Regions from separate parts of the Citrobacter sp. GW821-FHT07H02 genome, predicted to be linked through region 1. Evidence: predicted binding sites of a transcription regulator. Region 1 holds the regulator's gene; each other region holds the start of a gene.
The links. The regulator Fur, encoded in region 1, represses iron uptake genes when iron is present. The targets are predictions, from matches to a motif close to ATAATAATGAGAACNACTATCAA.
Positions count from the first base shown of each region.

Region 2: the regulator Fur is predicted to act here: its motif matches at 5,802-5,824, upstream of exbB (tol-pal system-associated acyl-CoA thioesterase).
Region 3: the regulator Fur is predicted to act here: its motif matches at 4,966-4,988, upstream of sufA (Fe-S cluster assembly scaffold SufA).

Region 1 covers NZ_JBWKPZ010000001.1:324,265-334,230, reverse strand. Annotated here, with positions in the region: gene kdpE (two-component system response regulator KdpE) at 1-596, shown strand, start outside; gene pgm (phosphoglucomutase (alpha-D-glucose-1,6-bisphosphate-dependent)) at 656-2,296, opposite strand; gene seqA (replication initiation negative regulator SeqA) at 2,321-2,866, opposite strand; gene ybfF (esterase) at 3,051-3,824, shown strand; gene ybfE (LexA regulated protein) at 3,953-4,246, shown strand; gene fldA (flavodoxin FldA) at 4,397-4,927, shown strand; partial or broken gene AC07NP_RS01510 (fur leader peptide) at 5,137-5,222, shown strand; gene fur (ferric iron uptake transcriptional regulator) at 5,215-5,661, shown strand; gene AC07NP_RS01500 (ChiQ/YbfN family lipoprotein) at 5,758-6,090, opposite strand; gene chiP (chitoporin ChiP) at 6,140-7,546, opposite strand; gene glnS (glutamine--tRNA ligase) at 7,994-9,658, opposite strand; gene nagE (N-acetylglucosamine-specific PTS transporter subunit IIBC) at 9,839-9,966, opposite strand, start outside.
Region 2 covers NZ_JBWKPZ010000023.1:52,670-62,635, forward strand. Annotated here, with positions in the region: gene AC07NP_RS19240 (DASS family sodium-coupled anion symporter) at 1-230, opposite strand, end outside; gene dkgA (2,5-didehydrogluconate reductase DkgA) at 427-1,254, opposite strand; gene yqhD (alcohol dehydrogenase) at 1,359-2,522, opposite strand; gene AC07NP_RS19255 (AraC family transcriptional regulator) at 2,716-3,615, shown strand; gene yghB (DedA family general envelope maintenance protein YghB) at 3,654-4,313, opposite strand; gene metC (cystathionine beta-lyase) at 4,445-5,632, opposite strand; gene exbB (tol-pal system-associated acyl-CoA thioesterase) at 5,886-6,620, shown strand; gene exbD (TonB system transport protein ExbD) at 6,627-7,052, shown strand; gene AC07NP_RS19280 (cytoplasmic protein) at 7,187-7,597, opposite strand; gene AC07NP_RS19285 (hypothetical protein) at 7,599-8,003, opposite strand; gene AC07NP_RS19290 (ESA_00282 family adhesion-associated protein) at 8,111-8,614, shown strand; gene AC07NP_RS19295 (aldo/keto reductase) at 8,705-9,745, opposite strand; gene yghX (YghX family hydrolase) at 9,902-9,966, shown strand, end outside.
Region 3 covers NZ_JBWKPZ010000003.1:93,407-103,372, reverse strand. Annotated here, with positions in the region: gene ydiJ (D-2-hydroxyglutarate dehydrogenase YdiJ) at 1-1,758, shown strand, start outside; gene menI (1,4-dihydroxy-2-naphthoyl-CoA hydrolase) at 1,755-2,165, shown strand; gene AC07NP_RS05700 (YdiH family protein) at 2,265-2,453, shown strand; gene AC07NP_RS05695 (Vmh family MBL fold metallo-hydrolase) at 2,537-3,388, opposite strand; gene AC07NP_RS05690 (LysR family transcriptional regulator) at 3,513-4,388, shown strand; gene sufA (Fe-S cluster assembly scaffold SufA) at 5,028-5,396, shown strand; gene sufB (Fe-S cluster assembly protein SufB) at 5,405-6,892, shown strand; gene sufC (Fe-S cluster assembly ATPase SufC) at 6,902-7,648, shown strand; gene sufD (Fe-S cluster assembly protein SufD) at 7,623-8,894, shown strand; gene sufS (cysteine desulfurase SufS) at 8,891-9,966, shown strand, end outside.

The DNA.
Region 1 (9,966 bases):
TCTATGAAGCCGATACGCTGCAGCGCGGTTTACTGGAAGCCGCAACGCGAAAACCCGACCTTATCATTCTCGATCTTGGTTTACCGGATGGCGACGGTATTGATTTTATTCGCGATCTGCGCCAGTGGAGCGTTATCCCCGTCATTGTGCTCTCTGCCCGCAGTGAAGAGAGCGACAAAATCGCCGCGCTGGATGCCGGTGCCGATGATTATCTGAGTAAGCCCTTTGGTATTGGCGAACTGCAGGCGCGTTTACGTGTCGCTTTACGTCGCCATTCCGCCAGCCCTTCTCCCGATCCGGTCGTCTGTTTTTCCGACGTGAAGGTGGATCTGACCTCAAGACTTGTGCATCGCGGTGAAGAAGAGATCCACCTGACCCCGATTGAATTTCGCCTGCTGGCGGTGATGTTGAATAACGCGGGTAAAGTGTTAACCCAACGCCAGTTGTTGAATCAGGTTTGGGGACCGAATGCCGTCGAGCATAGCCACTATCTGCGTATTTATATGGGGCATTTACGTCAGAAGCTGGAGCAGGACCCAACCCGTCCTCGTCACTTAATTACCGAGACGGGAATCGGTTATCGGTTTATGCCATGAAAATGGGATGAAAAAAAGGAGCCTTATTGGCTCCTTTCTTCATTCAGGTAATTGTGTGTTTAGGCGTTTTTCAGCACTTCACTGACAATTTCAACGGCTTCTTTCTCGATCTGTTTGCGATGTTCTTCACCGAGGAAACTTTCACAGTAGATCTTGTAAGCGTCTTCCGTACCGGACGGACGCGCAGCAAACCAGCCGTTGTCGGTCATCACTTTCAGACCGCCAATGGATGCGCCGTTGCCCGGAGCTGCCGTCAGACGCGCGGTGATCGGATCGCCCGCAAGCATGCTGGCGCTGACCATTTCCGGAGACAGTTTGGACAATGCCGCTTTCTGAGCGGACGTTGCAGCTGCCTGCAAACGGTTATAGCTCGGCGCGCCAAAGCGAGCCGCCAGTTCGTTGTAGTGTTCCTGCGGGTTTTTACCCGTAACCGCGGTGATTTCCGCCGCCAGCAGACACATGATGATGCCGTCTTTGTCGGTAGACCACGGGGTACCGTCAAAACGCAGGAAAGATGCTCCCGCGCTCTCTTCACCACCGAAGCCGAAGCTGCCGTCGAACAGACCGTCAACAAACCATTTAAAACCTACCGGCACTTCTACCAGTTTACGGCCTAAATCGTTCACCACACGGTCAATCATCGCAGAAGACACCAGCGTTTTACCAACTGCGACATCTTTGCCCCACTGCGGACGATGCTGGAACAGGTAGTTGATGGCAACCGCCAGGTAATGGTTCGGGTTCATCAGCCCTGCTGGCGTGACGATGCCGTGACGGTCATAGTCCGGATCGTTGGCAAACGCCAGATCGAACTTATCACGCAGCGCCAGCAGACCAGCCATCGCACACTCGGAGGAGCAGTCCATACGGATCGCGCCGTCTTTATCCAGGTGCATAAAGCGGAAAGTCTGATCAACCTGATCGTTCACAATGGTCAGGTTGAGTTTGTAATGCTCGGCAATACGCTTCCAGTATTCGATACCGGAGCCGCCCAGCGGATCGACGCCCAACGTCAGGCCCGCTTTTTGAATCGCCGCCATATCGACGATATCCGCCAGCCCTTCAACGAATGGCTGCACCAGATCCTGCTCTTTCACATGACCAGAGGCCATTGCCGCATCCAGTGAAATGCGCTTCACGCCTTTCAGGCCATCCGCGAGCAGCGCGTTAGCCCTGTCTTCCACCACTTTAGTGACGTTGGTATCCGCCGGGCCGCCATTGGGCGGATTGTATTTAATGCCGCCATCTTCCGGCGGGTTGTGGGACGGCGTAATCACGATGCCGTCAGCCAGCGGACCGCCTTTTTTGTTATGGACCAGGATTGCATTCGAAACCGCAGGCGTCGGCGTAAAGCCGTTGTTTTCCTGAACAATGACATCGACACCGTTCGCCGCCAGCACTTCCAGAACGGAAATAAAGGCTGGCTCAGACAGCGCATGAGTATCTTTACCCACATAGCAAGGGCCTGTGATGCCGTTTTTCGCACGCTCTTCCGCAATCGCCTGGGCAATGGCCAGAATGTGCAGTTCATTAAAACTATGACGACCGGCGCTGCCGCGATGCCCGGAAGTCCCGAACTTCACCGCGTGCTCCGCATTCCCTGCTTCCGGTTTCAATACATAGTATTGCGCCGTCAGTTGGGCGACATTAATTAAATCACTCTGTTGCGCAGGCTGACCTGCACGCTTGTGGATTGCCATTGCCTGGTCCTTTTAATGCAACGTTTAGATTGTTCCGCAAACCTTTTCAATCAATTCCGCCGGGAATTGCATTGATTGCATGATGTGTTCAATCATGCTGCATTTACGGCCGGTGTTGGTGTTGGTGATCACCCAATACGGCGTGCCTGGCACGTGTTTCGGCTTGGTTTGATTACCATTTTTCAGCAGAGTCTGCTCGTCTGCCGCAAAGTATACGCGCGTACGACCGTGCAACGATTCCGTCGCCTCAGCAAACGCGTTGTGATCCAGTGAGTAAAGTGTAGACAGTACCAGCATAAAGCGATTTACCGCTTTCTTCTGCTCTGCATATTCATCGGAAAGCAGAAGTTCACGCATGGCGCGCACTTTATCTTTTACGGGGTTGACCGGCTTCGCTTCAACGATAGCGGGTTGCGCTATGCGCACCTCTTTCGCCGCCGGAGTGACAGGCTGTGATGCGGCGGAAAATTTCAACATACGCCGTAAAATGTCGGATGCGCTCTCGCCGATATGCTTGGTGTGGCTGGCAATATAGCTATAGAGTTCATCATCAACTTCAATCGTTTTCATCTTAATCCAGTGCGGTGTCTTATCTGAATACAAGTCGTTGGGATTATAGGGGCAAATCCCAACAGCGGATAGCGTCAAGCCAGGCTGTCTGAAAAACTCGGAGTAAACCGTAGTTGTTGCAGCCCCGTGGCAGAATGGTCAACATAATACCCTAACCCGACAGAGCGAAAAAAAGAACTTTGCCATGAAATTGAACATCCGAGCGCAATCTGCACAAAAGCTGCACAATAATTCTCCCATCGTCCTTGTTCACGGCTTGTTTGGTAGCCTTGATAACCTCGGCATACTGGCGCGCGATCTTGTAGAGGATCACGACATCATCCAGGTTGATATGCGAAACCACGGTCTTTCTCCCCGTTCAACGGAGATGAATTACCCGGCGATGGCGCAGGATCTGCTGGATACTCTGGACGCCGCGAGTATCGAAAAAGCCACCTTTATTGGTCACTCAATGGGCGGAAAAGCCGTTATGGCGCTGACCGCACTGGCACCGGATCGTATTGATCAACTGGTGGCGATTGATATTGCGCCGGTTGACTATCACGTGCGCCGCCACGATGAGATCTTTGCTGCGATCAACGCCGTGACCGAATCTGACGCGCAAACACGCCAGCAGGCGGCAGTCGTCATGCGCCAGCACCTCCAGGAAGAAGGGGTTATCCAGTTCCTGTTAAAGTCGTATGTCGATGGCGAGTGGCGCTTTAACGTGCCCGTATTGTGGGAGCAGTACCCACATATCGTAGGGTGGGAAACCATTCCCGCCTGGGATCATCCGGCGCTGTTTATCCCTGGCGGTAATTCGCCTTACGTCACCGAAGCCTATCGTCACGATTTACTGAGCCAATTTCCTCAGGCCCGGGCGCATGTGATTGCGGGTGCCGGCCATTGGGTGCATGCGGAAAAACCGGATGCCGTGCTGCGCGCGATACGCCGGTATCTGGCGGATAAGGCTAACTGATTAAAAACTCAGCGTCCGCGCGCGATTACGTGCGTGGACGTTGGCGTGCCTCACTCGCTGATGTATGATGGCGCGCTATCCATCCGGGCATACGCCTGGCTGATTGTTTCCCCGAAGTCACCAAAATCATGGCCAAAGAACAAACGGACCGTACGACATTAGATCTGTTCGCGCACGAGCGTCGCCCGGGACGACCCAAAACCAATCCGCTTTCGCGTGATGAACAGCTACGCATTAATAAGCGTAATCAGCTTAAACGCGACAAGGTTCGTGGGCTTAAGCGTGTCGAACTGAAGCTGAATGCTGATGCCGTGGATGCGCTGAATGAACTGGCGGAAGCACGCAATATGAGCCGTAGTGAGCTCATTGAAGAGATGCTGACAAACCAGCTTATCTCGCTGCGTGGCCAGGGGTCTGTCTGAATTTCTGCTCTAAATCATAAATCGTGTAGCACAGAGTGCAGTCCTGCGTGTTTGCTGTTTCCGCATGCCTGACTGATCTGCTATGATTGCCCTTATCCGTGGGCAATACGCCACCACCATTTCAATAAGTTTCAAGAGGTTATTTTACTCATGGCAATCACTGGCATCTTTTTCGGCAGCGACACCGGTAATACCGAAAATATCGCAAAAATGATTCAAAAACAGCTTGGTAAAGACGTTGCCGATGTTCATGACATTGCGAAAAGCAGTAAAGAAGACCTGGAAGGGTATGACATTCTGCTGTTAGGTATTCCAACCTGGTACTACGGTGAAGCACAGTGCGACTGGGATGACTTCTTCCCTACCCTCGAAGACATTGATTTCAATGGTAAACTGGTGGCTCTGTTTGGTTGCGGCGATCAGGAAGACTACGCAGAATACTTCTGCGATGCGCTGGGCACCATCCGCGACATTATCGAACCGCGCGGCGCAACCATCGTAGGCCACTGGCCAACTGCAGGCTATCACTTCGAAGCCTCTAAAGGTCTTGCTGATGACGATCATTTTGTCGGTCTGGCTATCGACGAAGACCGTCAGCCGGAATTGACCGCTGAGCGCGTTGAAAAATGGGTTAAACAGATTTCCGCCGAACTTCATCTCGACGAAATCATCAACGCCTGATTTCGTGCGGCGCAGAAACCATCTGCGCCGCATCAATAGATAAAACCAATCAAAATAATTGCTACAAATTTGTAACTTTCCTGCCCATCCCTGTACAATGTTCGGGTGTTATTCTGGTATTGCACAGTGTGATTGTTGGCAGTACCACGTTTTGATTAATAATATTTGCCCGAGGCTTGCAGTTTTCATTTAGACATGGCAGTTCTATAATGATACGCATTCTCTCAAGTGCAATTTCTGTCACTTCTTTAATGAAGTGAATCGTTTAGCAACAGGACAGATTCCGCATGACTGACAACAATACCGCATTAAAGAAGGCTGGCCTGAAAGTAACGCTTCCTCGTTTAAAAATTCTGGAAGTTCTTCAGGGACCGGATAACCATCACGTCAGTGCGGAAGATTTGTATAAACGTCTGATCGACATGGGTGAAGAAATTGGTCTGGCGACCGTGTATCGCGTGCTGAACCAGTTCGATGACGCCGGTATCGTGACCCGCCACAATTTTGAAGGCGGTAAGTCCGTTTTTGAACTGACTCAACAGCATCATCATGATCATCTTATTTGCCTCGATTGTGGCAAAGTGATTGAGTTCAGCGATGATTCTATCGAAGCGCGTCAACGTGAAATTGCGACTAAGCATGGTATTCGTTTAACCAACCATAGCCTCTATCTTTACGGTCACTGCGCTGAAGGCGATTGCCGCGAAGACGAACACGCGCACGACGCAAAGTAATATGCCCCCAAAGAGCCAACCACGCGGTTGGCTTTTTTATACCCATAAAAAAGACCCGCTATCAAAGCAGGTCTTTTTCCCTTCCGGTAAGTACATTTACTGTACTGTGTTTTTACTGCGAATTTCTTTCCAGATTTTGTCACAATCGGCTTGTACCGCCTGACCATTGCCCGTACGTGTCGCCTGAATACATTGCTGGTAATCCAGTACCCGCACGCTCTCTTCGTTAGCAAACTGCTTATGCTGGTCTTCTTTTTTCAGCACATTTAATACGCTTTGGCAGGCTTCGATTTTTTCCGGTGAACCTTGCGCGGTGTTAATACATGCGCTGTATGCCTCTTTAAGGCGGCTATCTTCCTTAGGTGCAGGAGATTGCGAGCAGGCCACCAGACCTGACGCCATAATGGCGATGAGTAACATTTTTTTCATACAACGGTCCTCAACGATGCGGCAGAGAAATACCCTGCCGCGACTGGCATCAGAAAATAGTGAATGGGGCGATAACCATGAACTTCACGTCACGCTCATCCTGGAAGATGTTGCCATAACCACCGCTCCAGCTCGGGATATTGGAGTGGTTGTCATACTCGGTGAAGTGCAGTTTAAACATGGTGCCTTTGGCACGTCCTTCCTGCATGGTATAAACCGCATCAAGACTGTAGGAGGATTCTTCGATGGTTTTGTTTTTGTCGTAGAACGCATCCGGGTTGCTCTGCCAGGTAGCCGGTTTGGCATCCCAGGCGTAGACGTACGACGCACCCAGCGCCATACCTGGCAGATTCCAGTTCTTCAGGTCATACATCGCGCCGAAGAAGACCGCTTTTTCGCCGTTGGCGTTAAAGTCGGAACGGTTATCCCACCAGACATCCAAACGACCGTTTGAGGAGGCATAGGTCGGCGTCATACGCTGCAAGAAGTAGCCCTGCTGCCCGTCCGCTTTCACCCAGGTTCCTTCCAGACGCAGATCGACCACTTCCGCCACTTTGTAACCGAAAGTCAGTGCCTGCAACCATGCAGTGCCGTCATAGATGTCGTTCACACTGCGATCATCAACTTTATCGCGTGCGCCGTAGAACTGGTAACTGGTGGTAAACGGATTCCCGCCCAGATCGAATTTGTAACTGGCTTTGGCAAAGTACTGATCGACATAGCCCTCAGACTGACCAAAGGCAGCCTCAAGAATAAGATCATTTTTGAAATCGTATTTTGCGCCAACGGAGTGGAGATAATCGACTTTGGTCTTTTTATCAGCCTGGTAGAATTTATCCACTTCAATGTGCCACGGCGCTTTATACTCGTTGGCCCACATGTAGGAGAAGCTCAACGCACCCGCATCGCCATAGTCAAAGTTGGCTCCGGCTTCTGCCCCTTGATAGGTACCCGGCATAAAGCTCCAGTGCGGCGCTAACAGCGTCTGTCCGGTTGGCTGAATATAACCGGCACGTGCCCAGGTCGGGCCATATTTAAATTTTGCAGCGGCTTTATAAAGGCTGACACCACTCTTATCGCCAGAGTAATCTTCGTCATAGCCTTTATTTTTTTTCGAGAATGCAATTTCGTTAGGGTGTCCGCTGTCGTCACTTTCCGCCATTTCAATTGCGGTAAATGCCGCAATATCCAGACCGAACATATCCGCTGCATAACCCGACTGGAAATCCAGGTTGGCGTTCCAGGTCGCGTGTGAAAGGTTGGTTTTGTATTTATCTTCATCCGTGACGTCTTTACGGTCACGCTCACGCTGCCAGTAATAAATGCCGCCTGTTAAGGTCGAATCGTCGATAAAGCCCGCGGCGCTTGCCTGCGGTGCAACCATCCAACCCGACATTGCTGTGATACCGGCGATAGCCAGCGCCAGCGTACTACGTTTGCCACTAAACGTACGCATATGTTAATCCTCTTTGACGTATAAAATGCTGCCGCCAAAGGCGAACAGCTAAAAATAAAAATTAAAAATAGCGCTGAGAAAACCTCATTGACTACAGTGAACAGACTATTTTTCGCGACGCGAATTATCAATCTCTTTCTGTAACCAGTATGTAATAATATGAGCGACCGCACATATTTCATTGCTTTTTGTTACACATTCAGCAAATGCGAAAAATTATCATCAAAATGAAAAATACCGTTGATTTCCATGAAGATGAAAACGGTTACAGCGTTTAATTTAGTCTCGACCTAAATTTCTGAGCCTACTTATCAAAAAATCGTTTATCGGATTAATTATTTTTCAGATGCAATTAATTCGCTCCGCAAACAGAGGATCTCGCGGAAATTAAGCGAAAAAAAACGCCGCGAAGCGCGGCGTTAGTCGGATGGAATGGTGTCGTGTGGCTTATTCGCCGACTTTAGCCCATGTATCACGTAAACCGACAGTACGGTTAAATACCAGTTTGTCGGCCGTTGCATAGCGGCTGTCGAGGCAGAAGTATCCCTCACGCTCGAACTGGAAGGCTTTACCCGCAACCGCAGTCTTCAGCGACGGTTCTGCGAAGCCCTGTTTGATCACCAGCGAATCAGGGTTCATTGCCGACAGGAAATCTTCCGCCGCGCCTGGATTCGGTACGCTGAAAAGGCGATCGTACAGACGAATTTCAACCGGCAATGCGTGCGCTACACTCACCCAGTGAATAACGCCTTTTACTTTACGCCCGTCAGCCGGATCTTTGCTCAGGGTGTCTGCATCGTAGGTACAGAAGATGGTGGTGATATTACCTTCCGCATCTTTCTCTACACGCTCTGCTTTGATCACGTAAGCGTTACGCAAACGGACTTCTTTCCCCATCACCAGACGTTTGTACTGCTTGTTGGCTTCTTCGCGGAAGTCAGCACGATCGATCCAGATCTCGCCACTGAACGGAACTTCACGGCTGCCCATTTCCGGTTTGTTCGGATGGTTAGGCATGGTGACCATTTCGCCTTCGCCCTGATAGTTTTCGATAACCAGTTTTACTGGATCGATAACCGCCATTGCGCGCGGGGCGTTTTCGTTCAGATCTTCACGGATGCAGGACTCCAGCGATGCCATCTCAATGGTGTTGTCCTGCTTGGTGATGCCGATGCGTTTGCAGAACTCACGAATAGCAGCAGCTGTGTAACCACGGCGACGCAGACCGGAAATCGTCGGCATACGCGGGTCATCCCAACCTTCTACGTGCTTTTCCGTCACCAGCTGATTCAGCTTACGTTTGGACATCACGGTATATTCCAGATTCAGGCGCGAGAATTCGTACTGGCGCGGGTGAACCGGGATTGTGATGTTGTCCAGCACCCAGTCGTACAGGCGACGGTTGTCCTGGAATTCCAGCGTACACAGGGAGTGCGTAATACCTTCCAGCGCATCGCTGATGCAGTGGGTGAAGTCGTACATCGGGTAGATGCACCACTTGCTGCCCGTCTGATGATGATCGGCAAATTTAATGCGATACAGCACCGGATCGCGCATAACGATAAACGGCGACGCCATATCAATTTTGGCGCGCAGGCACGCTTTGCCTTCTTCAAAACCGCCAGCCCGCATTTTCTCAAACAGCGCGAGGTTCTCTTCTACACTGCGATCGCGGAACGGGCTGTTTTTGCCTGGCGCTGTCAGCGTGCCGCGGTATTCGCGGATCTCATCAGCAGACAATTCGTCAACATAGGCCAGGCCTTTGTTGATAAGCTCAACGGCATACGCATACAGCTGATCAAAGTAATCTGAGGAGTAGCAGATGTCGCCAGACCAGTTGAAGCCCAACCATTGCACATCGTTCTTAATAGACTCTACGTATTCGATATCTTCTTTTACCGGGTTGGTATCATCGAAACGCAGGTTGCATTGACCCTGGTAATCTTGCGCGATCCCAAAGTTCAGGCAGATAGACTTGGCGTGACCGATGTGCAGGTAACCATTGGGTTCCGGCGGGAAACGGGTATGAACTGTGGTGTGCTTACCACTGGCCAGATCTTCATCGATGATCTGACGAATAAAGTTAGTCGGGCGGGCTTCAGCCTCACTCATCGTGGATTCCTCAAAGCGTAAACAACGTATAACGGCATATGGTCTTATAAGCCGGACAGACTGACAACCTTTAGTTACTTAAAATACGTAACAGACTGGCATTATGGGATCAATTGCTGCAAAAAAAAGCGGCGGAGGTTTCCCCCCGCCGCTTAAGGCACAGACTCTACTCAGGAGCGATTACTTGCCTTTAATCTCATACAGCGCTGTTTGACCTGCAACGACGTGTCCTTCCGCCTTCACAACCAGCCCACCAAAATCATCGATGTTGCTGCAAACGACAGGACTGATCATTGAGCGCGCATTCG
Region 2 (9,966 bases), on a different contig from region 1:
TCCCCGGCAGCATAGACGAGCGCAAAAACGGTAATGCCAATGAGGCCCACTGCGCCAATGGGCAGTACTTTTGCAACAATAGAGGCGATAGTGGCTACAAAGATAATGGCCGAGTGCCATGCAGGTGCTGTTAATCCGGTGGGAGGAGGGAGTTGCCACAGTCCGACGGTGATCAACATAATGATAATGAGTGGGAGCCATTTGACGCCCTGGGTTTTGTTTTCCTTCACAATAAGCCACCTATAAAATATTGTTATCAGTTATGGGTGAATATAATTTCCATGAGTAACCAAATGGTTAACTAATATAATGCTGCACCTGAGTTGGCAGGAAATATACAGAGAATCAGGCGGATATTGTTTCGGTGTATGTCAAAATGAAAAAAGCCCGACAGGAAATCGGGCTTAAAAAAGTAACGTGAACGCGTTAACCGCCGAACTGATCCGGGTCTGGCCCCAGACGTTTTCCTTGATCGAGTTTGGCAATTTCGCTCAATTCATCTTTATCGAGACGGAAGTCCCAGACGTTGAAGTTTTCCGCAATACGTGAAGGCGTGACGGATTTCGGGATCACCACCAGACCGCTGTCCAGATGCCAGCGAATCACAATTTGCGCCGGAGATTTGCCATATTTGTCTGCCAGGTCGCGAATAATGGGGCGATCAAATACCCCCTCGCCGCCCTGCGCCAGCGGACTCCAGGATTCTGTCTGGATCTTGTGGGTGGCATTCCAGGAATGCAGTTGGCGCTGCTGCATCAAAGGGTGTAGTTCGATCTGGTTGATAACCGGCGCCAGACCCGTTTCGTCGATCAAACGCTGGAGGTGATTGACCTGAAAGTTACATACGCCAATGCTTTTCACCAACCCCTGCTTTTGCAGGTCGATCATCCCTTTCCATGCTTCAACATAATGGTTAATAGCAGGGACAGGCCAATGCATCAGGTAGAGATCCACGTAGTCGAGCTGTAGCTTGTCCAGGCTTTCCTGCAGTGCTTCATAAGGACGTTTTTGATCGTCATTCCACAACTTGGTGGTGATGAACAGCTCTTCCCGGGCAATGCCCGCATTTTTTAACGCCTTGCCGACCCCTTCTTCATTCTGATACGCGGCAGCAGTGTCAATTGAGCGGTACCCCACTTCCAGCGCTTTATGAATGGCGGAGATCACTTCCTCATTGCTCGCCTTCCAGACACCCAGGCCCAGTTGCGGCATTACATTGCCATCCTGAAGCTTGATAATGGTTGGTGTAGCCATGCGTTCCTCCTTCATATGAGCTCACCGGAGCATCGCCCCGGTGAGGTTGTGTGACTTAAGTCTGGACGAAATGCCCAAAAACGAAAGTCTGAAGCGAAAAAACCTTAGCGCGCCGCCTCATAAATACGGCGGCTGACGTCCAGCGTAATATCCTGATGTTCACCGAGATTTGTGCCACCGTGCGCTTCGAGTTTTGCCAGCAACGCCGGGATAGAGCTGCCGTCCAGACCATAATCCGAGAGACGGGTAGGCACCCCTAATTGCTCAAAGAAACTGCGGGTGGCGGCGATAGCGGCATCAATACGCTGGTCATCAGAACCTTCCGTAATGTTCCAGACGCGCTCGGCGTATTGCAGCAGTTTGGCTCGTTTGGTGTCGCGTTTTTCATTCCACAGCGCTGGCAGAACAATAGCCAGCGTTTGGGCATGATCGAGGCCGTGCATGGCGGTGAGTTCATGACCCAGCATATGGGTTGCCCAGTCCTGGGGAACACCTGCGCCAATCAGACCGTTCAACGCCTGCGTCGCCGCCCACATCACGTTGGCGCGGACATCATAGTTTTCAGGCTCCTGCAGCGCTTTCGGGCCATCTTCAACCAGTGTCAGCAGAATGCCTTCAGCGAAACGATCCTGGATTTTTCCGTCGACCGGGTAGGTAACATACTGTTCTACCGTGTGTACAAACGCATCGACGACGCCGTTGGCAACCTGACGCGGCGGCAGCGTGTAGGTGTAAACCGGATCCAGTACGGCGAAGACCGGCTGTACAAACGGTGTCATAAACGCCAGCTTATCGCCGGTGGTTTTGCGCGAGATAACCGCACCAGAGTTAGATTCAGAACCGGTCGCGGGCAGCGTCAGAACGGAACCCATCGGGACTGCGCTTTTCACGTCGTTGCCGCGGGTTTCCAGAATTTTCCACGGATCGACGCCATCGGTGTAGTGAGCGGCGGCAGCGATAAATTTGGTACCGTCCAGGACGGAGCCTCCCCCTACAGCCAGCAGGAAAGTCACCTTCTCATCACGCACCATTTTGACGGCATTCATCAGCGTTTCATAAGACGGGTTTGGCTCAATCCCGCCAAACTCCAGCACATCAAGACCGCTGAGGGCATCATGCACCTGAGCCAGAACGCCGGTCTTTTTCACGCTACCCCCACCGTAGGTGACTAACACGCGGGCGCCCTGCGGAATTTGCTGGCGCAGATCGGTGATAGCGCCTTTACCGAACAGAATACGGGTTGGGGTATGCAGATTAAAATTGTTCATTGTTCGTTCCCTTATGTGGGTAGAAAAGAGGGCAGGTGGATGGCTGCCTGATGGTGAACATTGTGGTCTTCGGCGGCGTTCCTCTCAATGCTCATTTCTGCCAATGTCTTGCCCATTTCTCCAGAAGGCTGGAGAAAACGGATAAAAGTGCGCACTATGTAGAGGTTGTAAACCAATGGCAAAGTGGCGCGCTATGAACCGAGAAGAGACCTGTCTTCTGCTGACAGATAAAATTAAGCAGCTGAAAAACAATGAGAAGAAGCTTAGTGAATTGCTTCCTGATATTCGCTTGCTGTATGGCTCTGAACCTGGCCTGCGTACGCCTGTGATGTATGAGCCTGGCATCATATTCCTCTTCTCCGGACATAAAATCGGTTATATCAATGAGCGCGTATTTCGCTACGACGCCAATGAATATCTGCTGCTAACAGTACCTTTACCCTTTGAATGTGAAACTTATGCGACGCCAGAACGCCCGCTGGCCGGTATTCGTCTGAATGTGGATATCCTGCAACTGCAGGAGTTGCTGATGGATATTGGTGAGGACGATCGCTTCCAGCCGTCGATGGCGGCGAGCGGGATTAACTCCGCCACGCTGTCAGATGAGATCCTCTGCGCCGCCGAGAGACTGTTAGATGTGATGGAACGGCCACTGGATGCGCGTATTCTGGGTAAACAGATTATCCGTGAAATGCTTTACCACGTGTTGACCGGACCGCGCGGCGGAGCGCTGCTGGCGCTGGTGAGTCGCCAGACACACTTTAGCCTGATTAGCCGTGTGCTTAAGCGCATTGAAAATAAGTACACTGAAAACCTTAACGTTGAGCAACTGGCGGCAGAGGCCAATATGAGCGTCTCCGCGTTCCATCATAATTTTAAATCGGTCACCAGCACGTCGCCGCTGCAATACCTGAAAAGCTACCGACTGCACAAGGCGCGTATGATGATCGTTCATGATGGGATGAAAGCGAGCGCTGCTGCAATGCGGGTAGGCTATGAGAGCGCGTCGCAGTTCAGTCGGGAATTTAAACGTTATTTTGGCGTTACGCCGGGTGAGGATGCGGCGCGAATTCGGACTCTCCAGGGGAGTTAACCGATTCCCGGCTGGTAAGGCCGGGAAAGAGGAGGGACTCAGGCGCTGCAGTACTTTTTCTTGATGACAACGATCACCGTGCCGAGCAGACCTGCGGTCAGCAAGGCAATCGGCAGGATCATTAAAAACGTCATCACCTGATCTTCATGACGTTTGACGAACGGGATCATGCTGAGCGCATAGCCGAAGCTGGTCACCACGCCAACCCACAGAAGACCGCTCAACCAGTTAAAAAACTGGAATCTGCGGTTAGAGAGTCCGGAAATTCCCGCCATTGTGGGCAACAGCGTGCGGACAAACGCCAAAAAACGCCCAACCAGCAGGGCCAGAAGGCCGTGTCGGTCAAACATACAGGTTGCGCGTTGATGGTATTTGGACGGTAACTGTGCCAGCCAGCCTTTCACCGTTTGGGTATTTCCCAGCCAGCGACCCTGAATATAGCTGAGCCAACAGCCCAGACTGGCCGCCGCGGTTAAAATAGCCACGGTGGGTACAAAGTCCATCACTCCTTGTGCAATCAGCGCTCCTGCCAGTATCAGCAGGCTGTCTCCGGGTAAAAAGGATGCAGGCAGCAGGCCGTTTTCTAAAAACAGCGTGGTAAACATCACAAAGTAGACAACGCTAACAACATGTGGATCCGCCAGCGCAGCAAAATCGTGTTGCCAGAGCGCAGCGATTATATCTTGAATGACAGCCATGGACTTTCCTGTGGAACCGCGTTTAAGTGCCTATTGTACTCTCGAATTGCCCGGGACGCTTTGATCCCGGACGCAACAAACACAGACTTTTCTGCTGGAAGTGTCTGCAATTATGTCCATTGGCGGCAACTTTACACGATCCGGGCAAATCCTGCGGCTAAATCCTCAATAAGATCGTCAACATTTTCTAAACCAATATGTAAGCGAATAAGTGTTCCGCTGAAATCCACCACGCCTTCCGGGCGAATAGCGGCAATGTGCTCAGGTTGATTCGCCAGAATCAAGGATTCAAAACCACCCCATGAGTAGGCCATGCTGAACAGGCTGAAGTTGTCGAGGTAGGCTGACATCTCGTCATTATTAAGCTTTTTATTCAGAACAAATGAAAACAAACCGCTGCTGCCGGTAAAATCGCGCTTCCAGAATTCATGGCCTTTACTGCCGGGGAGCGCAGGATGGTTGACGCGCGTGACTTGCGGGTGGTTTGCCAGCCATTCAGCCACTTTCAGGCTGCTTTCATGATGCTGACGCAGGCGCACGCCCAATGTACGTAAACCACGGCTGGTCATGTACGCCGTGTCGGCATCCAGCATTTGTCCCATCAGATAGGCATTCTCACGCAGTTGCTCCCAGCAGCGGGCGTTGGAAACCGCCGTGCCGACCATCGCGTCAGAGTGTCCAATCAGATATTTTGTCCCTGCCTGAATAGAGATATCGATTCCAAAATCCAGCGCTTTAAATAGCACCCCGGCGGCCCAGGTGTTATCAATCATGATAATCGCATCAGGCGCAACTCGTCTGACGGCTTCAACAATCGCTGGGATGTCATGGACTTCCATTGTGATGGAGCCCGGGGATTCCAGGAAAACGATTCGGGTGTTGGGCTGAATGTGTTTTATGATATCGGCGCCGATCATGGGGTCGAACCAGCCGGTGGTCACGCCGAGTTTGGCGAGAATTTTGGTGCAGAAATCCTGGCTTGGCTCGTAGGCTGTGTTGGTCATCAGCACGTGATCGCCCTGTTCGACGAAAGCCAAAATGGTGTTGGCGACGGCCGCCGCGCCACAGGGGAACAAGGCGCATCCGACGCCGCCCTCCAGTTCGCACATTGCTTCCTGGAGAGAGAAATGGGTCAACGTTCCGCGACGGCCATAGAAAAGCTCGCCGTTGGCGCGGTTGTGGGTGGCGTGTTTTTTCGCTTCAACGGTTTCGAACACCAGTGAAGAAGCGCGTTGAATCACGCTGTTTACCGATCCCAGGGTGTACTTTTTACTGCGCCCTGCATTCACAAATTGGGTATCAAGGTGTTTTTTTGCCATGTCGCACGACCTGTTTTTTTATACGTCTGGATGTCTAAACTAACATGAATGCTGCACCACGCATCCAGAGGAATCTCGATAAAGCAGAAAATTTTATCAAAATAACCTCTCGTGACTTTTTTACTGCGTAAGCGCAAGGAAAAGAAACCAAAGGTGCGGCAATATGTAAATAGTAATGAGAACGACTATCAATTCGACGTCGTTTTGATATTATTGCGCTCAGATTTTGTGATTTGCGTCCTGGAGATACAGAGTGGGTAATAATTTGATGCAGACGGATCTTTCCGTCTGGGGTATGTATCAGCACGCCGACATTGTGGTTAAGTGCGTGATGATTGGTCTGATTCTGGCGTCAGTGGTCACCTGGGCTATCTTCTTCAGCAAAAGCGTTGAGCATTTCACGCAGAAGCGCCGACTCAAGCGTGAGCAGGAGCAGCTGGCTGAAGCCCGTTCTTTGGATCAGGCAAGCGATATCGCTTCTGAATTTGACGAAAAAAGTTATAGCGCTATGTTGATTAACGAAGCGCAAAACGAACTGGAACTGTCAGAAGGCAGTGAAGATAACGAAGGTATTAAAGAGCGTACAGGGTTCCGTCTGGAACGCCGCGTCGCAGCCGTGGGTCGTCATATGGGACGGGGTAACGGCTATCTGGCGACTATCGGTGCGATCTCTCCTTTTGTGGGTCTGTTCGGTACGGTATGGGGCATCATGAACAGCTTCATCGGTATCGCGCAAACGCAAACCACTAACCTTGCCGTCGTGGCGCCGGGTATCGCAGAAGCGCTATTGGCGACGGCGATTGGCTTGGTTGCGGCTATTCCTGCGGTGGTTATCTACAACGTCTTTGCTCGCCAGATTGGTAGCTATAAAGCGATGCTGGGCGACGTGGCGGCACAGGTGTTGTTGCTGCAAAGCCGTGATCTGGATTTGAACGCGAGTGTCTCCGCTCAGCCGGTACGTGCCGCGCAGAAATTACGTGTAGGATAATGTTTCATGGCAATGCGTCTTAACGAAAACCTGGACGATAACGGTGAAATGCATGAAATCAACGTGACGCCGTTTATCGACGTTATGCTGGTTCTGCTGATCATCTTTATGGTGGCTGCGCCCCTGGCGACGGTGGATGTGAAGGTGAATTTGCCTGCCTCCTCCAGTGTGCCGCAACCTCGTCCGGAAAAACCGATTTACCTGTCTGTGAAGGCCGATAACTCCATGTTCATCGGCAACGATCAGGTCACGGATGAAACCATGATCAACGCGCTTAATACGTTGACCGAAGGAAAGAAAGACACCACGATCTTCTTCCGCGCGGACAAAACGGTTGATTACGAAACCATGATGAAGGTAATGGACTCGCTGCATCAGGCGGGTTACCTGAAAATTGGTTTGGTTGGCGAAGAGGTCGCAAAAGCGAAGTAATCGTTTTGCCGGACGGTGCCTGGGCCTGTCCGGCCTGCTTTCTGCGGCTCATTGGCCGGGCAGGCATCGTCGCCCGGCACAACCCTACTCACCGTTGTCCTTGAAAACCTCTTCCACACTTTCACTCTTCGCGTTTATTGTCGATTCTCATCCAGTGCTACCGTCGTGATATTGGCTGTCCGGTAATTGCCATCGGAAAGTTTACGGGTCAGACGTAATGTGGCTGTTTCCCGCGTCAGCAAGTGCTGCCAGCTGCTTTCCAGGCGAGCCATGATTTTGTCATGTAGCTCCGGGCGTTGCTGCGTGAGGGTGTTAATGATCGCGCCGTAGATCTCTTCCTTTACCTGAAGGGCATAGATTTCACGGCGGTTTTGCCATTTTAACCGCACCAGCGCGGCGGGAATTGACACCATCTCTTGCGCGACGTTTTCAAGGATGGCATTTTTATTGGCAATTAACGCGTCAAGATTTTGCTTTAAGATAAATTCATCACTTTTATCGCTATCTAAAGCTAAATAAACATTATTATCCTCAACGTCTTTCATTTTACGCATCTTCCAGAGAATAAAAGATAGGGGTGTTTTTCTCCCCGGTAATTAAATTAAGCCAAATTTTATTACCATCGTCGTTTATCCGTGCGGTTGTTTCTGCCAGTATTTTGCTGACGGTTTGCGCATCAATATCACCTTCGGCCTGCAGTGCATTTATAAGGCGGGCAAACGTTTCAATTTTGGCAACTCGATATAATCGATCTTTTAAATGGCGGTCGCGTTCTTCAAGTAGCATATTCCTGGCTTGGCCAGTTGCGGTGGCGCTAATTAAAATATCTGATTCATAATCGCTGAGTGATTTCTTTCCCTGAGCTAAATTTTCACTCTTTTCTGCGGTGCCGGGTTCAGTGGGGGAAGGTGATAAATGAAAACGAGACGGAACAAGATGCTCGGGAAGCATGCTGTAATATCCTTTCCTGTCAATAGTATAACGAGTGTGTTTATAAGGCGGGTTTCGTTGACAATAGCATGGTGTAATTTTAAAATCAAAAAAAATGGAGCCAAAAAATGAACAGTATTTTTTATTCTGTTATTACCCTGCTATTGCTTACCTTTGGTGTTCTTGTCCTGATGCGAGGACTTAATAAAAATTATTCTGAAGCGGGAGCAAGCGCAACCCATCAGCAGGAACCGATGACGAAAGAAGAAGGTGAAGATCATTTTTCATCGCTCATGAACACTATTACGCCGGTATGGTACTGGCGAGTTAATCATGAATATATCGATTTTCTTCACGCCACGATAAAACGGATGACGGTGGCTGAATTGAATGGAACGCCAGGTTTGTTTGATGCGCAAAGACGTTGTAGCGATCTTAATTCTGCGGTGTACAAATACTATGACAATATTAAAAAACGTTGTCTGAATGGAGAAAAGGTATCGCATTCTGATCTTGATGTACTCAATTTGCGACAATGTTTTCGGGAGTTCAGCCTGGAGGCTTATCCTTCCCTGGTCGCGCTGGTGTGGCCAGAATATCAGCGCCCGCTCGTAAAACCAGATGACGTTTGAGCGCTGTGAATCTGCTGCTGTAAGAATGGTCGGAAGCGGTTTTTTACTCACTGGCCGGGTAAGGCAAAAGGGCCGCCCGGCGCAATGTCTTTACTTATCTGATGATGCTTGCCACAGATTCAGTTTGCCATCCGCGACATGCTTATCAATCTGCGTGAGTTCTTCAGGGGTGAACGTCAGGTTATTCAGCGCCTGAACGTTCTCTTCCAGTTGTTCAGGGCGACTGGCTCCAATCAGTACGGATGTGACCCGGGGATCCTTCAGCAGCCAGCTTAATGCCATTTGCGCCATCGACTGTCCGCGCTGTTGCGCCATCTCGTTGAGCAAACGCAGGCTGGCAATATTCTCTTCGGTGAGCATGTTCTCCGTCAGGCCACGGGCCTTTTTCCCTTCACGCTGCATGCGGGAACCTTCCGGGATTCCGTTCAGGTATTTTCCCGTGAGCAATCCCTGGGCGAGCGGGGTAAAGGCGATGCAACCTGTCCCGTTAGCCTCCAGCGTATTCAGCAGACCACTTTTATCAACCCAACGGTTTAACAGGTTGTAGGAGGGTTGATGGATCAGCAGCGGGATCTTCCATTCGCGCAGCAGATCGGCCATCTGCTGAGTACGTTCGGGGGAGTATGAGGAGATGCCGACATAAAGCGCTTTCCCGCTTTGTACCGCCTGAGCCAGCGCAGAAGCCGTCTCTTCCATCGGCGTATTTTCATCGACCCGGTGCGAATAGAAGATATCGACGTAATCCAGCCCCATACGTTGCAGGCTCTGATCGAGGCTCGCCAGCAGGTATTTACGTGAACCGCCAGCGCCATAAGGACCCGGCCACATATCGTATCCGGCTTTGGTGGAGATTAGCAGTTCATCGCGATGGTTCGCAAAATCGCGGCGTAACAGGCGGCCAAAATTCTCCTCTGCACTGCCCGGAGGCGGTCCATAGTTATTGGCCAGATCAAAATGGGTGATACCTAAATCAAATGCTTTCCGCAGCAGGGCTTGCTGTGAATCCAGCGCGTGAACGTGACCGAAACTGTGCCACAAGCCCAGTGACAGCGCAGGCAAACGCAAACCACTTCTCCCGCAATAGCGATAAAGCATTTGCTTATAACGTTCAGGGTTAGCTAACCAGGTCATGCAATCTCCTTAGAGCTGTTGGATTTCAAAACAACGTTTCTATTCTAGCGACTGCGTCAGATCTGTCCCGTTCGCCAGGTCACATTGAGATGAAATATTGGGCAAAAATACGCTGCTATGCTTTGCTTAAAAAAACATCTGTGCCGGAGTGAGGGTATGCCGAGACTAACTGCCAAAGATTTTCCGCAAGAACTGCTCGATTACTACGACTACTATGCGCA
Region 3 (9,966 bases), on a different contig from region 1:
GATTACATTGCTGAATTCCGTGCTTTGCTCGACAGCCACGGCCTGAGCTATGGCATGTTTGGTCACGTTGATGCCGGGGTGTTGCACGTTCGACCGGCTCTGGATATGTGCGACCCGCAGCAAGAGATTCTGATGAAGCAAATATCTGACGACGTGGTAGCGCTGACGGCGAAATATGGCGGTCTGTTATGGGGTGAACACGGGAAAGGTTTCCGCGCTGAGTACAGCCCGGCATTTTTTGGCGAGCGACTGTACGGTGAACTGCGCAACGTGAAAGCGGCGTTCGACCCGCAAAACCGACTGAATCCAGGCAAGATTTGCCCGCCTGCAGGTATTGATGCGCCGATGATGAAGGTGGATGCCGTGAAGCGCGGCACCTACGATCGCCAGATCCCGTTCGCGGTGAGACAAGAGTGGCGTGGGGCGATGGAGTGCAACGGCAACGGGTTGTGCTTTAACTTTGATGCCAAAAGCCCGATGTGTCCGTCAATGAAAATCAGTCTTAACCGTATCCATTCTCCGAAAGGGCGCGCAACGCTGGTGCGTGAATGGTTACGCCTGTTGGCTGACCGCGGTATCGATCCGGTTAAGCTGGAACACGAACTGCCGGAAAAACGTGCCAGTTTGCGTACTCTGATTGCCCGCACCCGTAACAGCTGGCATGCCCGCAAGGGCGAGTACGATTTCTCGCATGAAGTGAAAGAGGCGATGTCCGGGTGTCTGGCCTGTAAAGCCTGTTCCACGCAATGCCCGATCAAAATCGACGTACCGGAATTCCGTTCGCGTTTCCTGCAGCTCTATCACACGCGTTATCTGCGTCCTCTGCGCGACCATCTGGTGGCGACAGTGGAAACCTATGCGCCGTTGATGGCGCGGGCGCCAAAAACATTCAACTTCTTTATTAATCAACCCCTGGTGCGATCGCTTTCCAAAAAACACATTGGGATGGTTGATTTGCCGCTGCTTTCTACGCCGTCACTCCAGCAACACATGGTCGGGCATCGCAGCGCCAATATGACGCTGGAACAGCTGGAGTTGTTAAGTTTCGAGCAAAAATCCCGCACGGTGCTGGTGGTGCAGGATCCGTTCACCAGTTATTACGACGCGCAGGTGGTGGCAGATTTCGTCCGCCTGGTGGAAAAACTGGGATTGCAGCCGGTGCTGCTGCCCTTCTCGCCGAATGGCAAGGCTCAGCACATCAAAGGCTTCCTTAAACGGTTTGCAAAAACCGCGAAGAAGACGTCAGAGTTTCTCAATCGCGTGGCCGCGTTGGGGATACCGATGGTGGGCGTCGATCCGGCGCTGGTTCTGTGCTATCGCGATGAGTACAACCTGGCGCTGGGTGAACAGCGTGGCGATTTCCACGTGCAACTGGTTCATGAATGGCTGCCGAAGGTACTCGAGCCGATACAGCCGCTGGCGGTCAGCGGTGAGCCCTGGTATTTCTTCGGCCATTGTACCGAAGTGACTGCCTTACCCGGCGCGCCAGCGCAGTGGGGGGCTATTTTTGCCCAATTTGGCGCCAGACTGGAAAATGTCAGCGTCGGGTGCTGCGGGATGGCGGGTACCTACGGGCACGAAGTCAAAAATCATGAGAACTCGCTGGGGATCTACGAGCTATCATGGCGTCAGGCGATGCAGCGACTGCCGCGCAACCGCTGTCTGGCAACCGGTTATTCCTGCCGGAGCCAGGTCAAGCGTGTTGAAGGCACCGGCGTTCGCCATCCACTACAGGCATTGTTGGAGATTATTGGATGATCTGGAAACGTGAAGTTTCTCTCGACGCGCTTAATGCGATGGGAGAAGGAAACATGGTCGGACTGCTGGATATCCGATTTGAGCATATTGGTGACGATACACTGGAGGCGACAATGCCTGTGGATCGTCGGACAAAACAGCCGTTTGGCCTGTTGCACGGCGGGGCGTCCGTCGTACTGGCTGAAAGTATCGGTTCGGTTGCCGGCTACTTGTGTACCCAGGGCGAACAAAGAGTGGTGGGGCTGGAGGTGAATGCTAACCACATTCGTTCCGCTCGCGAAGGGCGTGTGAGGGGCGTGTGTAAAGCGCTGCATACGGGCTCGCGCCATCAGGTCTGGCAAATTGAGATCTTTGATGAACAGGGACGCCTGTGTTGTACTTCACGTCTGACAACGGCTATTGTGTGACAACGTCACTTTAATTATCATCCTGATTTTGCTTTTGGTCGTAATGTGCACAGTGGAAAGTGATATACTGTGCACGTTTTGAACAAAAGTGAGGATGATATGTCTACCCAATTAGACCCAAGCCAACTGGCCATTGAATTTATTCGTCGCGATAAAACCGAGCTTTCTCCCGCGCAGTATCTGAAACGTTTGAAACAACTCGAGCTGGAATTTGCCGATTTACTCGCACTTTCCTCCACTGAGCTGAAAGAAGAAATTTATTTTGCCTGGCGGCTGGGCGTGCATTGATGCCGGACCGCCTGAAAGGCGACGGCCTATAATGCCAAACAGAAAACCCCGACAGTCTCCCGCCGGGGTTATTTTTTATCTGCTCACCATGCCATTTCACCGCTGTTGACCTTCGCACTCAATTCAAGCGAACTTTCATCCGCTAACCCCGGCCAGGCGGCTTTTAACGTCTGAATCACGTACGTTGATCCCTTTTTCGCCTCCAGCACTTTTTCGAAGGATTGCAGATAATCTTGCGTGAAACGGATTGCGCTATCGCCAGCCGGACGTTCGCCAATGTAGTGCCCTGGGATCACCTGATCCGGCTTCAGATTCTGCATTTCATTGAGAGTGTCTCGCCATGCCGCGCGCTGTTTTGCCGATTGCGTGTCTGCCGTCCAGACGTGAATGCCGGAAGCAATGCCCGTGCCGCCCAGAATGGCACGGTTCGCAGGGATCCAGATATAGGCGGCATAATCATTCGGATGGCGGAGTTCCAGCGTTTCACCATCAACGGTGAAACGGGTATCGTGGGTGACCGTTGGCGCCGTCACCGCTGTTGGCGCGCCGTCTTTCATTTGTGGGCCCCAGAACGCCAGTTTGGCGTCTTTTGTCGCGCGAATATGGTCAACCACGTGGGGCGTCGCCAGGATCTTCACCTCTGGAAAGGCGCTGACCAGTGGTTGTAGGCCAAAGTAAAAATCCGGATCGCCGGAGGTAATCACGATGGCTTTCAGTTTTTTGCCCTTCGCCTGAATCATCTTCACCAGTTTTTCGCCGTCTTTGATGCTGAACTGCGCATCAAACAAGATGGCCTCTTTCGGGCCGGAAACCAGCGTGGAAGAGACCGGGAAAAGACCGTTTTCTTGCGGATTATAAACATCAAGTTGAAGCGGGGCGGCGAGTAACGGCGATGCGGCAAATGACAGCAGCAGTGCCAGCGTTTTAACGTTCATAACAGGAAACCTTATGCAGAGGATGTTGTTTTCTTTACGCCTCGTATTTTAAGCAAATATCGATCTGTTAAAATTCCTCTATCAGGACATGCTTAGTTTCGTAAAACGATCAGATGAGGGAAGAATGGACAGAGTGATGGCGGCAACGGTGTTTAATCATATCTGCGATCTGGGCAGTCTGAGCGCCGCATCCCGCGCGCTGGGGATCTCAAGACCGATGGTGAGCCGCTATCTGGATGAAATGGAAAAATGGGCAGGCGCCAGACTGATCCATCGTTCATCACGGCGATTAACGATTACCCCTGCCGGGGAAGAGGCGCTGGTGAAAACACGCACGCTGGCAAGGTTATCCCTCGATATCGCGGGGGCTGTCGGACGCGAAATCCCTTCAGGAATATTACGTGTTGCATGCGCGCATTTTACGGCAACCCATGTTCTGGCCCCGATTCTGCCTGACTTTTTAGCGCGTTATCCGGAACTGCGTATTGAAGTTGAGATCAATAATCAACCGGTGAGTCTGGTGGGCGAACGCATTGATGTGGCGATCCGTATTACTGACAATCCTGAGCCAGGGACGATAGCCCGCCGACTGGGCGACTGTGAATCCGTCCTTTGCGCTTCACCTGATTATCTGCGACAGCACGGAACCCCACAGACGCTTGAGGACCTGGCGCACCATAACTGTCTCTATTACAGCGGATTTGCAGGGAAATCCTGGCATTTTCTGAATGCTCAGGACGAGGCCATATCGGTGGCTATCAAAGGAAATTTAAGTGCCGGGATCTCCTCGCTCTTATGTGAGGCCGCGCAGGCGGGAATGGGCATTGCGTTGGTGCCGGAAAAAGAGGCTCGCCCGGGATTAGCAGAGGGCGCGTTAATTCGGCTTTTAGGGCAACTGGAGCCACGGCGACTTGCGGTGTACGGCATGTATCTTTCCCGCGATCATCAGCCAGCAGCATTGCGTTTGTTGCTTGATGCGGTGCAGGCCACAATGAGATAAACCCGATTATCAGAGCTATTCAGATGATTATTTGAGCGTCCAGGTGCTTAATATGGCTCATAAATAAAACAAACCGCAATTTGTGTTAAAAAGGCACTGCGGTGTTATGAGAGGATTCTTATGCCCCTTCAAGAGCTAAGCCAGAAATGAGTGCCGGAGATAAGCGCCGGATGGGGAAGGCGAACGGTCAGCGTTGTACCACAGCGCTGACCGTTCGCTGGTCATTTCCTCACTGTCTGTCATTTCTCTCTTTTTCAACCCTCTTCTTTTAATCTGTTTGCCGGCGATCGTCGTCGAACGCGTCATACCTGTTCTTCCTTCTTTTCAGCACGATTCACAATGTTGGTACTCCGCTACACCAGATACGTGCCAGTTGCGGCTATTTTATAAATAGGCATTTTCTATACATCTTTTATGATTTGACCTGCCAGAACGATAACCTCTCATTAATTCATTATTAATCAATGCATTGAACAAAAACATCGTTCCCTGTGATCCCGCGTAGCAGGGTCTATGCTTAGTTAACGTAGCCAAAAAGGGCGATTTAAACGAATGCCCCTGCGGATGAGGGGTTGAAGTGATAATCATTATCACTAACATGGTGTTATGCCCTGGTGGCTCATGACATGAGGTGAACCTATGGAATTGCATTCAGGAACATTTAACCCGGACGACTTTACCTGGCGCGGATTGACGTTAACGCCCGCCGCGGCAGCGCATATTCGCGAGCTGGTTGATAAGCAACCGGGTATGCAGGGTGTGCGTTTAGGCGTGAAGCAAACCGGGTGTGCAGGGTTTGGTTATGTGCTGGCGACGGTCAGTGAACCGCACAATGACGATCTGCTGTTCGAATTCGATGGCGCGAAACTGTATGTGCCGTTACAGGCCATGCCGTTTATCGACGGAACGGAAGTCGATTATGTGCGTGAAGGATTAAATCAAATATTCAAATTTCACAACCCGAAAGCGCAGAATGAATGTGGCTGCGGCGAAAGCTTTGGGGTATAGGCGGTACTATGTCTCGTAATACTGAAGCAACCGACGATGTCAAAACCTGGACGGGTGGACACCTCAACTATAAAGAGGGGTTCTTCACCCAGTTGCAAACTGACGAGCTGGGAAAAGGCATTAATGAAGAGGTGGTGCGCGCCATTTCTGCAAAACGCCATGAGCCGGAATGGATGCTCGAATTTCGCCTCAACGCGTTTCGTGCGTGGCTTGAGATGGAGGAGCCGCACTGGCTCAAAGCGCATTACGACAAACTGAATTATCAGGAGTACAGCTATTACTCAGCCCCGTCGTGCGGAAACTGCGACGACACCTGCGCCTCTGAACCCGGCGCGGTACAGCAGACAGGCGCGAATGCCTTTTTAAGCAAAGAGGTGGAGGATGCTTTCGCCCAGTTAGGGGTGCCGGTGCATGAAGGTAGCAATGTGGCGGTGGACGCCATTTTTGACTCCGTTTCTGTGGCCACCACCTACCGTGAAAAACTGGCGGAACAGGGCATCATCTTCTGCTCTTTTGGCGAAGCGATTCACGATCACCCTGAACTGGTGAGGAAATACCTCGGGACTGTGGTTCCGGGGAATGACAACTTTTTTGCGGCACTTAACGCTGCCGTGGCGTCTGACGGCACCTTTATCTATGTACCGAAAGGCGTGCGCTGCCCGATGGAGCTTTCCACCTATTTCCGTATTAATGCGGAAAAAACCGGCCAGTTTGAACGCACTATTCTGGTGGCGGAGGAAGGGAGCTACGTGAGTTATATCGAAGGGTGCTCTGCGCCGGTCCGCGACAGCTATCAGCTGCATGCGGCGGTCGTTGAAGTGATCATCCACAAAGACGCTGAAGTGAAATACTCCACGGTACAAAACTGGTTCCCCGGTGATAACAACACCGGCGGGATTCTGAACTTTGTGACGAAGCGCGCGCTGTGCGAAGGGGAAAATAGCAAGATGTCGTGGACCCAGTCTGAAACCGGCTCGGCCATCACCTGGAAATACCCGAGCTGCATTCTGCGCGGCGACAACTCCATCGGCGAATTCTACTCCGTCGCCTTAACCAGCGGTTATCAGCAGGCGGATACCGGCACCAAAATGATCCACATCGGCAAAAATACCCGCTCAACCATTATCTCGAAAGGGATCTCCGCAGGGCATAGCCAGAACAGTTATCGCGGGTTGGTGAAGATCATGCCAACGGCGACCAACGCGCGAAACTTTACCCAGTGCGACTCCATGCTTATCGGTACGGACTGCGGCGCACATACCTTCCCGTATGTTGAGTGCCGAAATAACAGCGCCCAACTGGAGCACGAGGCGACCACCTCGCGCATTGGTGAAGACCAGCTGTTTTACTGTCTACAACGCGGGATCAGTGAAGAAGATGCCATCTCCATGATCGTCAACGGCTTCTGTAAGGATGTCTTCTCCGAATTGCCGCTGGAGTTTGCGGTTGAAGCGCAAAAATTACTGGCGATTAGCCTTGAACACAGCGTTGGATAAGGAAAGCTCATGTTAAGCATTAAAAATTTACAGGTCAGTGTTGAAGATAACGCGATCCTGCGGGGCGTGAATCTTGAGATCCGTCCTGGAGAGGTGCACGCCATTATGGGGCCTAATGGTTCCGGAAAGAGCACCTTATCCGCTACGCTTGCCGGACGTGAAGATTATCAAGTCACCCAGGGGCAGGTAGAGTTTAAAGGAAAAGATCTTCTTGAACTGTCGCCGGAGGCGAGGGCGGGAGAAGGGATTTTCATGGCATTCCAGTATCCGGTGGAGATCCCTGGCGTCAGTAACCAGTTCTTTTTACAAACCGCGCTCAATGCGGTGCGCAGTTACCGGGGAGAAGAGTCTCTGGATCGCTTTGATTTTCAGGATCTGATGGAAGAGAAAATGGCGCTCCTGAAGATGCCGGAAGATTTGTTAACCCGCTCCGTGAATGTGGGTTTCTCGGGCGGCGAGAAAAAGCGTAATGACATTCTGCAGATGGCCGTACTGGAGCCGGAACTGTGCATCCTTGATGAGTCTGATTCCGGGCTGGATATTGATGCGCTAAAAATTGTCGCCGATGGGGTCAACGCCCTGCGTGACGGGAAACGTGCGTTCATTATCGTTACCCACTATCAGCGCATACTCGACTATATCAAACCTGATTATGTTCACGTTTTGTATCAGGGGCGGATTGTGAAGTCCGGTGATTTCACTCTGGTCAAACAACTGGAGGAGCAGGGATATGGCTGGCTTAGCGAACAGCAGTAGCGTGCTGCAACAATGGCACCGCCTGTTTGAAGCGCAGGGAGAATCGCGTTCAGAACATGCACAGCAGCATCTGCAGCAGATGCTGCGTCTGGGATTGCCGACGCGTAAGCATGAGAACTGGAAATACACACCGCTTGAAGGATTGACCAACAGCACTTTTGTCAGCCGCGTTGCTGCGATAACCCCGGCTCAATGCGAGGCGCTGGCATTAGGCATCGATGCGGTTCGCCTGGTGTTTGTCGATGGACAATTTAGCCCGGCGCTGAGTGACAGCACAGAAGACAGCGGCTTTGAGGTCACGTTCAATGATGACCCGCAAACCTGGGTTAACCCGATTCAGCCGGATGTGTTCCTGCATTTGACCGAAAGTCTCGCCCAACGCGGCAGCCATATTCGCGTGAAACGCCATCAACGTCCTGTGAAGCCACTGCTGCTGATGCATATCACGCAAGGCGTGGACGGTGATGAAGTGAATACTGCACATTATCGCCATCACCTTGACCTGGGCGAAGGCGCTGAGGCAACGATTATTGAGCACTACGTCAGCCTTGATGACACGCGTCATTTCACCGGGGCGCGCTTAACGATGAATGTCGGTGCGAATGCGCATCTGCATCACATCAAGCTGGTGTTTGAAAACCCGGTTAGCCATCATTTTGCCCATAACGATCTTCGGCTGGCTGGCGATGCCACCGCGCACAGCCACAGCTTCCTGCTAGGCGATGCCGTGCTGCGCCACAATACCAGCACGCAGCTTAACGGCGAAAATACCACCCTTCGGATCAACAGTCTGGCGATGCCAGTGAAAAATGAAGTGTGTGACACCCGGACCTGGCTGGAACACAACAAGGGCTACTGCAACAGCCGTCAGTTGCATAAAACCATCGTCAGCGATAAAGGCAGGGCGGTCTTTAATGGCGTGATCACCGTGGCGCAGCACGCGATCAAAACCGACGGACAGATGACCAATAACAACTTGCTGCTGGGGAAACTCGCTGAAGTCGATACTAAGCCGCAATTAGAAATTTATGCCGATGATGTGAAGTGCAGTCACGGAGCAACGGTAGGGCGTATCGATAATGAGCAGATGTTCTATTTGCGCTCGCGGGGTATTGGGCAGCAGGATGCGCAACAGATGATCCTTTATGCATTTGCCGCAGAGCTGACGGAAGTTCTCGGTGATGATGTGCTCAAACAACAGGTGCTGGCGCGAATAGGTCTTCGCCTGCCGGGAGGCGTAGCATGAGTTTCTCCATCGAAAAAGTACGGGCGGACTTTCCTGTCCTGACGCGTGAGGTCAATGGTATGCCGTTGGCCTATCTGGACAGCGCGGCAAGTGCGCAAAAACCCAATCAGGTGATTGATGCTGAGGCCGAATTTTATCGACACGGCTATGCGGCGGTCCATCGTGGTATTCACACGCTGAGTGCGCAGGCCACGGAAAGAATGGAAAACGTACGCAAGCAGGCGTCGCTGTTTATTAATGCCCGATCCGCCGAAGAATTAGTGTTTGTTCGCGGCACAACGGAAGGCATTAACCTGGTGGCTAACAGTTGGGGCAACAGCAATATACGCGCCGGAGACAACATTATTATCAGCGAGATGGAGCACCACGCCAACATCGTGCCCTGGCAGATGCTCTGTTCGCGCGTCGGAGCGGAACTGCGGGTGATCCCGCTAAACCAGGACGGTACGTTGCAACTGGATGTTCTGGACACCCTGTTTGACGACAATACGCAGCTACTGGCGATTACGCACGTCTCCAATGTGCTGGGGACGGAGAATCCATTGCCGGAAATGATTGCGCTCGCACATCAGTACGGTGCGAAAGTGCTGGTGGATGGCGCACAGGCGGTGATGCATCACAAGGTCGATATGCAGGCGCTGGACTGCGATTTCTATGTCTTCTCCGGGCATAAATTGTATGGGCCGACAGGCATCGGCGTGTTGTATGTCAAAGAGGCGCTGTTGCAGGAAATGCCGCCGTGGGAAGGCGGCGGGTCGATGATCGCCACTGTTAGCCTGACGCAGGGAACCACATGGGCGAAAGCCCCCTGGCGTTTTGAGGCGGGCACGCCAAATACCGGCGGCATCGTCGGACTCGGCGCGGCAATAGAGTATGTCTCAGCGCTGGGGCTCGCGAACATCAGCGAGTATGAACAGAATTTAATGCACTACGCGCTGGAGCAACTGGCTGAGGTGCCGGAACTGACGTTGTACGGCCCGGATAATCGGCTTGGCGTTATCGCATTCAATCTCGGTAAACATCACGCCTATGATGTGGGGAGTTTTCTGGATAACTACGGCATTGCTGTGCG